One region of the Streptomyces sp. NBC_01445 genome, then DNA from elsewhere that is predicted to be linked to it. Evidence: riboswitches for the same ligand, from Rfam matches in the RefSeq annotation. Region 1 holds a riboswitch; the other holds the start of a gene.
What was found. Region 1 has a riboswitch for S-adenosylmethionine ahead of thrC (threonine synthase). Riboswitches for the same ligand answer to the same signal wherever they lie in the genome.

Region 2: it holds a riboswitch for S-adenosylmethionine, as region 1 does, so the genes downstream of both, OG574_RS32715 (aminotransferase class V-fold PLP-dependent enzyme) here and thrC (threonine synthase) in region 1, are expected to answer to the same signal.

What each region holds. Positions count from the first base shown of each region.
Region 1 is NZ_CP109485.1:5,716,943-5,721,466, forward strand. Features, by position in the region: gene OG574_RS26135 (glucosyl-3-phosphoglycerate synthase) at 1-681, opposite strand, end outside; SAM riboswitch class I at 912-1,043, shown strand; gene thrC (threonine synthase) at 1,037-2,347, shown strand; gene OG574_RS26145 (MoaD/ThiS family protein) at 2,407-2,682, shown strand; gene OG574_RS26150 (cold-shock protein) at 3,134-3,337, shown strand; gene groL (chaperonin GroEL) at 3,657-4,524, shown strand, end outside.
Region 2 is NZ_CP109485.1:7,198,727-7,203,250, forward strand. Features, by position in the region: gene qcrB (cytochrome bc1 complex cytochrome b subunit) at 1-343, shown strand, start outside; gene trpD (anthranilate phosphoribosyltransferase) at 472-1,536, shown strand; SAM riboswitch class IV at 1,650-1,766, shown strand; gene OG574_RS32715 (aminotransferase class V-fold PLP-dependent enzyme) at 1,932-3,305, shown strand; gene OG574_RS32720 (Lrp/AsnC family transcriptional regulator) at 3,375-3,656, opposite strand; gene OG574_RS32725 (rhomboid family intramembrane serine protease) at 3,697-4,452, opposite strand.

The DNA.
Region 1 (4,524 bases):
CAGCGCGTCGACGAGGAGGCCCAGCTCAACCCCGTAACCGACCGGGAACGGCAGGCGCTCGAGGAGCGACCGGCGGGCCGCGTACTCGCCGCCGAGCGGCTGCACGAACCCCGCAAGGAGCGGCCAGTGCAGATTCAGGAGCGGGCGCGCCACCAGCTCCGTGACCCGGCCGCCCTGACCCGCGGCGGACCCGAGCGGACGGTCGTACATCGCCTTCACGAAGTCCACGCCGGGATCCGTGAGCAGCGGGCCCACGATCCCCGAGACGAAGTCCGCGGAGAACTCCTTCAGGTCCGCGTCCACGAAACAGACGATGTCGCCGCTGGTGACGAGCAGCGAGCGCCACAGCACCTCGCCCTTGCCGGGCACGGCCGGGATCCTCGGCAGGATCGTGTCCCGGTGCACGACCCGCGCCCCGGCGGCCCGCGCGACCTCGGCCGTGCGGTCCGTCGAACCCGAGTCGATCACCACCAGCTCGTCGACCAGGGGCACCCGCTCCGTCATCAGGGCGCGCCGGATCTCGGCGACGATCTCGCCGACTGTCTCCTCCTCGTTCAGCGCGGGCAGCACCACGCTCACCGAGGTGCCCGCGGCGCGCTTCGCGGCGATCAGCTGAGGGAGCGGGCGGTCGGTCACCGACCAGGAACGCCTGCTCAGCCAGCGCTCTACTTCTTCCAGCACAGTGCGCGGCTCCTCACCTGTCGGATCACTGTCGGATCACTGTCGGATCTCTCGGTTCTATCGGTTCTGCCGAACCCGCTGGGTCACGCACTGTGATCCATCTCGCGGTTCGGACGACTATCTCAAGCGTCCAGGCCTTCGGTTACAGTCTTGAACAACGCCGGTGACCATCGCATGTCGGGGTCGCCGCCGCGCTTGAGTGATCAAGCGCCAGCTCAACAACCGAATAGCGCTCATCCAGAGGGACAGAGGGATACGGCCCGTTGAAGTCCCGGCAACCCTCCCGCCGACCTTGCCGAGGTCCAGGTGGGGAAGGTGCCAATTCCGTCTCGTGGCGAGATGCGCCGCGAGGAAGATGAGGAGAAAGGGCCTCGCCATCATGGCTGCGCAGACTGTCGCCACCACCACTTCCGTTGATCTCGGACCCGCCTCGGCGCTTTCCTGCCGCGAGTGCGGCACCAGCTTCCCGCTCGGACCGATCTTCGCCTGTGCCGAGTGTTTCGGGCCGCTCGAAGTCTCCTACGACCTGCCGACGGGCGACCCCGAGTCGCTGCGCAAGGAGATCGAGGCCGGACCCGCCAACATCTGGCGCTACGCCCCTCTCCTGCCCGTCCCGGCCGACGTCGCCGAGAAGCCGAACCTGAACCCCGGCTGGACCAAGCTCGTCAAGGCGGACAACCTCGCCCGTGAACTCGGCGTCGAGCAGGGCAAGTTGTTCGTCAAGGACGACTCCGGCAACCCCACGCACTCCTTCAAGGACCGCGTCGTCGCCCAGGCCATCGAGGCCGCCCGCGCCTTCGGCTTCACCACCCTGTCCTGCTCCTCCACCGGCAACCTCGCCGGCGCCGTCGGCGCCGCCGCGGCCCGCGCCGGCTTCCGCTCCTGCGTGTTCATCCCGCACGACCTGGAGCAGGGCAAGGTCGTCATGGCCGCGGTCTACGGCGGCGAACTCGTCGGCATCGAGGGCAACTACGACGACGTCAACCGCTTCTGCTCCGAGCTCATCGGCGACCCGCTCGGCGAGGGCTGGGGCTTCGTCAACGTCAACCTGCGCCCGTACTACGGCGAGGGTTCCAAGACCCTGGCGTACGAGATCTGCGAGCAGCTCGGCTGGCGGCTCCCGGACCAGCTGGTCATCCCGATCGCGTCCGGCTCCCAGTTCACGAAGATCGACAAGGGTCTCCAGGAGCTGATCAAGCTCGGCCTCGTCGAGGACAAGCCGTACAAGCTCTTCGGCGCCCAGGCCGAGGGCTGCTCGCCGGTCTCCGTCGCCTACAAGGGCGGTCACGACGTCGTGCGGCCCCAGAAGCCGAACACGATCGCCAAGTCGCTCGCCATCGGCAACCCGGCCGACGGCCCGTACGTCCTCGACATCGCCCGCCGCACCGGCGGCGCCGTGGAGGACGTCAACGACGAGCAGGTCGTCGAGGCGATCAAGCTCCTCGCACAGACCGAGGGCATCTTCGCGGAGACCGCGGGCGGTGTGACGGTCGGCGTGACGAAGAAGCTGATCGAGGCCGGCCTGATCGACCCGGCGCTCACCACCGTCGTCCTCAACACCGGCGACGGCCTCAAGACCCTCGACGCGGTCGCCGAGACGTCCCAGGCGACCGCCACCATCCGCCCGAGCCTGGACGCGTTCCGCGACGCGGGCCTCGCCCACTGAAGACCCCGCGAAGACCCGCGAACCCTCGCGACACCCGCACGGAAAGGCTGCAGCCCGACATGAGCGTCAACGTCCGCATCCCCACCATCCTGCGCACCTACACCGGCGGCAAGGCCGAGGTCGCCGCCGAGGGCGCCACCCTCTCCGAGGTCATCGCCGACCTGGAGAAGAACCACACGGGCATCGCGGCCCGCGTCCTGGACGACCAGGGCAAGCTGCGCCGCTTCGTCAACGTGTACGTCAACGACGACGACGTGCGCTTCGAGCAGGGCCTCGAGACGGCGACGCCGGCGGGCGCGGGCGTCTCGATCATCCCGGCCGTCGCCGGAGGCTGACCGTCGAGCACAGTGCCGGCGGCTGATCGCCCGGCCCGACGAGGCCACACAGAGTTACCTGAATTGCCCCCTCCGCGAGAGAAGCGGAGGGGGCAATTCTGCAGGGTTGAGCGCGGTAGAGTTGGGAACCGCGCTTCGCGCTTGTGCCGAGCGCATATACGAAGTCGGCCCCGGTCCGACAAGAAGCAGCCAAAGTGCCCAGCCCTTATCGGGTGTTCGTGGCATTTGTCGGGCCCGAGTTGCCCCGGAATCCAATGGCTCCGCCGCTTTTTACCGCTCTGCCGTGCCCAGATTTCTCGTCCGATTGACCTGTTGCAGACGGCAGTTGGGCAGATACATTCAGCCGCGGTCGACGCGTTCCGGCGCACACCCCCAACCAATGGGGGGTGAGGTCTGACCCGGGTCCGCGAAGTGCGGGCCTGTGCAAGGGCCAGTAATAGGGGAGTTAGTCATGGCTCAGGGCACCGTCAAGTGGTTCAACGCGGAGAAGGGGTACGGCTTCATCGCGGTCGACGGTGGTGCGGATGTATTCGTCCACTACAGCGCCATCCAGATGGACGGATACCGCACCCTTGAAGAGGGTCAGCGAGTCGAATTCGAGATCTCGCAGGGCCAGAAGGGTCCGCAGGCGGACATGGTCAAGCTCGCCGTCTGATCTCGGCGCGATCGGCCACCGACACACTCACGCCGAGAGGCCCGTATCCCGCGAGGGGTACGGGCCTCTCGTGCGTGTGCGGGCGGCCCGCGCGCGCCGCCCGCGGCGACCGCGCGTCTGCCGGAGGCGCTTGCACTCTCCTAGGTCGAGTGCTAATCATTGCGTTAGCACTCTGAAGGTGAGAGTGACAGAACTTGGATCGGGTCGGTGAGGCTCGCAGGCCGGGTGGGGCAAGGAACCACACGGCACGCAGGCCGTCCGTCGCGGGCACCAGCACGGTCCGTTTGCGTTTCCACCCCGTCCGGGAGGACCACTTCACATGGCCAAGATCATCGCGTTCGACGAGGAGGCACGGCGCGGCCTCGAGCGCGGCATGAACCAGCTCGCCGACGCCGTCAAGGTGACCCTGGGCCCCAAGGGTCGCAACGTCGTCCTCGAGAAGAAGTGGGGCGCCCCCACGATCACCAACGATGGTGTGTCCATCGCCAAGGAGATCGAGCTCGAGGACCCGTACGAGAAGATCGGCGCCGAGCTGGTCAAGGAGGTCGCGAAGAAGACGGACGACGTCGCCGGTGACGGCACGACGACCGCGACCGTCCTCGCCCAGGCGCTCGTCAAGGAAGGCCTGCGCAACGTCGCGGCCGGCGCCAACCCGATGGCCCTCAAGCGTGGCATCGAGAAGGCCGTCGAGGCCGTCTCCGCCGCCCTGCTCGAGCAGGCCAAGGATGTCGAGACCAAGGAGCAGATCGCTTCCACGGCCTCCATCTCCGCCGCCGACACCCAGATCGGCGAGCTCATCGCCGAGGCGATGGACAAGGTCGGCAAGGAAGGCGTCATCACCGTCGAGGAGTCGCAGACCTTCGGGCTCGAGCTTGAGCTCACCGAGGGCATGCGCTTCGACAAGGGCTACATCTCGGCGTACTTCGCCACCGACATGGAGCGCATGGAGTCGTCGCTCGACGACCCGTACATCCTGATCGTCAACTCGAAGATCGGCAACGTGAAGGACCTCCTTCCGCTGCTCGAGAAGGTCATGCAGTCCGGCAAGCCGCTGCTGATCATCGCCGAGGACGTCGAGGGCGAGGCCCTGTCGACCCTGGTCGTCAACAAGATCCGTGGCACCTTCAAGTCCGTCGCCGTCAAGGCCCCGGGCTTCGGTGACCGCCGCAAGGCCATGCTCGGCGACA
Region 2 (4,524 bases), 1.5 Mb from region 1:
CCTCATCACCAAGCGGATCTGCCTCGGCCTCCAGCGCCGCGACAAGGACAAGGTGCTGCACGGACGCGAGTCCGGCCTCATCAAGCGCCTGCCGCACGGTGAGTTCATCGAGGTCCACGAGCCGCTCGGGCCCGACGCCCTGCACACCCTCACCGCGCACGAGCAGTACGCGCCGCTCGAGGTCGGCCCGACGGTCGACGAGAACGGTGTGGAGCGCAAGGTGTCCGGTACGGAGAAGCTGCGGGCCAGGCTCTCCGACGGGATGTACGGCGAGGAGAGCCAGATCCCCAAGCCGACTGTCGAGGAGTACAAGGAGATCACCAGCGGCCACGGCCACCACTGATCACCTGAACTGACCGCACGGTCGCCACGGTGAGAGCCCCGTCCAGGCACTGGACGGGGCTCTTTGCCGCTCTCCGGGCTGGATAGGGTGGCCTTGTTCCCATACACACTGAAAACCAGGAGCGGCAGATGAATGCTGTGACCCCCGCAGGAGGCAATACCGCGGCGGGCCGTTCCTGGCCCCAGCTCCTGAACGGCCTCCTCGAAGGGCGCGACCAGAGCGCCGACGACACCGCCTGGGCCATGGACCGCATCATGCGGGGCGAGGCCACGGACGTGCAGATCGCCGGGTTCGCGGTGGCCATGCGCGCCAAGGGCGAGACCGTGGAGGAGATCTCCGGCCTCGTACGGTCCATGTACGAGCACGCCAACGTGATCGAGGTCCCGGGCGACACGGTCGACATCGTCGGCACGGGCGGCGACGGCGCCAAGACGGTCAACATCTCCACGATGTCGGCGATCGTCATCGCGGGCACGGGCGCCAAGGTCGTCAAGCACGGCAACCGCGCCGCCTCGTCGGCGTCCGGCGCCTCGGACGTCCTGGAGAAGCTCGGCGTGAATCTGGAGCTGACGCCGAAGCGCGTGGCCGAGGTCGCGGACGAGGCCGGGATCACGTTCTGCTTCGCCGTGAAGTTCCACCCGGCGCTGCGGCACGTGGCGGCGGCGCGCGGCCAACTGGGCATCCGCACGACGTTCAACTTCCTCGGTCCGCTGACCAACCCTGCCAAGGTGCGGGCCCAGGCCGTCGGTGTCGCCGACGCGCGGATGGCGCCCATCGTGGCCGGTGTCTTCGCCGAGCGCGGCCACTCGTCCCTCGTCTTCCGCGGCGACGACGGCCTGGACGAGCTGACGACGACGGCGACCTCGCGGATCTGGGTGGTCCGGGACGGCACTGTGCGCGAGGAGGCCTTCGACCCGCGGGACGTCGGCATCGACCTGGTTCCGGTGTCCGCGCTGCGGGGCGCCGACGCGTCGTACAACGCGGAGGTGGCCCGCCGCCTGCTGGACGGTGAGAGGGGCCCGGTACGGGACGCGGTCCTCCTCAACTCGGCGGCGGCGCTCGTGGCTCTCACGCCCGGCGAGGGCCCCCTGACCGACCAGCTCCGGGCCGGCATGGCCCGCGCCGCGGAGTCGATCGACTCGGGCTCGGCGAAGCGGACGCTGGAGCGCTGGGTGGCGGCCAGCAACGCGTAAACGTGCAGGACAGAAGGGGTGGGGAGGTGCCGTCCGGTGCCTCCCCACCACGCTCCGTCCGGGATGCGGACACGCTGTTGCGACGAAGCGATCAGCTGGCATACTTCTCGGCAGGTCATGAGTGACAGCGATTAGGCCCCGGCTCGCTGTCCGGCAACCCTCCGTCCGTGGCGGGGTGCCCCGGGTGAAGACCAGGCAGTGCACAGCAAGGTGCTCTGCAAGCGCGGACCCCTGCACACCCTGGGGTCCTGGTCCTCAAGGGAGCAGTCTCGTGAGCAAGCGAATGCGATAGGGCATCTCCGCCCCACCTCCGCACACCTTTTCCCTTTTCAGCTGCGCCGTCGAGCCATCGGCTCCGGCGTGGTCAATTCGCTTGTCTCTCACGGGAGTTCGCCATGTCTGTCCCCACTGCTGCCGCCGACCAGTCGCTTTGTCATGAAATTCCCGGGGCTCTGCCGGTTCTGGGCCGGGATGTCACCGTTCCGCTCGTCACCGGGGGCGAGGTCAGCTACGCGGCCCTCGACTACGCGGCCAGCGCCCCGGCGCTCCAGCGGGTCTGGGACGACGTGGCGGCCTACGCGCCGTACTACGGCAGCGTGCACCGCGGCGCCGGGTACCTGTCGCAGCTGTCGACCGACCTCTTCGAGAACTCCCGCGTGACCGTCGCCGAGTTCCTCGGCTGCCGCGCGGACGACCAGGTGATCTTCACCCGGTCGACCACGGACTCGCTCAACCTGCTCGCCGCCGTGCTCCCCGCCGACTGCGAGGTCTTCGTCTTCGAGACCGAGCACCACGCCTCGCTCCTGCCCTGGCGCGACGCCCGGGTGACGTACCTGAACGCGCCGCGCACGCCCGGCGAGGCCGTCCAGACCCTGGAGCGCGCCCTCGCCGGCCGCGACCCCTACGGCCCCGCCCTGGTGTGCGTCACGGGTGCCTCGAACGTCACCGGCGAGCTGTGGCCCGTCCGTGAGCTCGCCGCCGCCGCCCACGCGCACGGCGCCCGCATCGTCCTCGACGCCGCGCAGCTCGCCCCGCACCACCCCGTCGACATCCAGGACCTCGACGTCGACTGGGTCGCCTTCTCCGGGCACAAGCTGTACGCGCCCTTCGGCTCCGGCGTCCTCGCGGGCCGCGCCGACTGGCTCCAGGACTCCGAGCCCTACCTCGCCGGCGGCGGCGCCTCCCGCAAGGTCGCGCGGCGCGCCGACGGCGGTGTGGACGTCGAGTGGCACGACAGCGCCGCCCGCCACGAGGCCGGTTCGCCGAACGTCATCGGCGTCTACTCCATCGCCTCCGCCTGCAAGGCGCTCACCGAGGCGGGCTTCGACTCGCTCGTCGCCCGCGAGCAGTTCCTGATCGGCAAGGTCCGCGACGGTCTCGCCGCCGTGCCCGAGGTGAAGGTGCTCTCGCTGTTCGGTGACGACGCCCCGCGCGTCGGCGTCATCTCGTTCGTCGTCGACGGCTGGAACAGCTCGCACTTCGCGGCCGCGCTCTCCGCCGAGTACGGCATCGGCGTGCGCGACGGCCTCTTCTGCGCCCACCCTCTCGTGCGCACCCTGCTGGGCAGCGACCCGCAGTCGCAGGGGGAGTGCGGGGCGCCCGAGGCCGCGCCCGGCGAGAAGTCCCTCAACGCGATCCGCGTCAGCTTCGGCGCCGGCACCCCGGACGAGCACGTCGAGCGCTTCGTGCGCGCCGTCACCGAGCTGGTCCGCGACGGTGCTCGCTGGAACTACCGCACGGAGGACGGGCGTTGCGTCCCGGCGGTGTGATCCGCCGACCGCACCGGACATGACGAAGGCCGCCCCTCGGGGCGGCCTTCGGTCGTCAAGCGGGCCGGATCAGGAGTCGAGTCCGATCGCGAACGCCGCCTCCAGGTCGTGCTGCGAGTACGTGCGGAACGCGACGTGCGTGTCCGTCGCTTCCACTCCCGGGATCTTGCTGATCTTCCCGGGGATGACGTCCGCCAGGTCGTCGTGGCGCGCGACGCGCACCATGGCGATCAGGTCGTACGTACCGGTCACGGAGAAGACCTCGCTGACGCTGTCGAGGGCGGCGATCGACTCGGCGATCTCGGGGATCCGGTCCACGCTGGTCTTGATGAGCACGATCGCGGTGATCACGGCTGGCTGTCTCCCTCGGTGGCCGTGGCTGGGGCTGCTTTCACTCTAGCTCTCCCGTCTCCCGCCCCCGCTCTTGCACTGAAGCGCTCCGGGCACCCCGCTTCCTTCCTCTGTAGCGCGCCCACGCGTAGAGGAACCCGACGGAGAACCCGACCAGGTGCGCCAGGTAGGCCACTCCCGGCCCCTGGCCGCTCTGCCGGGCCGCCGCCCACTGGAGCGCCACCCAGAACGGCAGCACCACCCACGCGGGAAACCGCAGCGGCAGGAAGAACAGGAACGGGAACAGGCTCGTCACGCGCGCCCGGGGGAAGAGATACAGGAACGCCCCGAGCACCGCGGAGATCGCCCCCGAGGCGCCCACCAGGGTCTGCTCCGAGCTCGCGTACGCAAGGGCGTAGCCGAGCAGCGCCGCGCAGCCGGAGAGCACGTAGAAGAGCGCGAACTGGAGGTGGCCCATTCCTTCTTCGACCATCGCGCCGAAGACGTACAGGAAGAGCATGTTGCCCAGCAGGTGCAGATAGCTGCCGTGGACGAAGAGGGCCGTGACGGTGGTGAGCGCGGCGCGCGGGGAGCCGGTGAGCAACTGGGCCGGGATCACGCCCCAGCGCTCGAAGTAGTCGCTCTGAGCCGCGAGCAGCCGGTCGCCCGTGCCGTACACGGGGTTGAACCCGGACGCCGGGGACAGCAGGAACACCACGCAGCACAGAGCGATCAGCCCGTACGTCACCGGTGCCGGGTGGTTCCTGACAGCCGATCTGACCGTCCTGCCCGCCGTCACACCCCGATTGTCGATCATGCAACAGATCATGACGTAACGGTGCACACCTGCCCAGACGGCCTGCCGGGATTCCCTACTGTGGACGCCCGC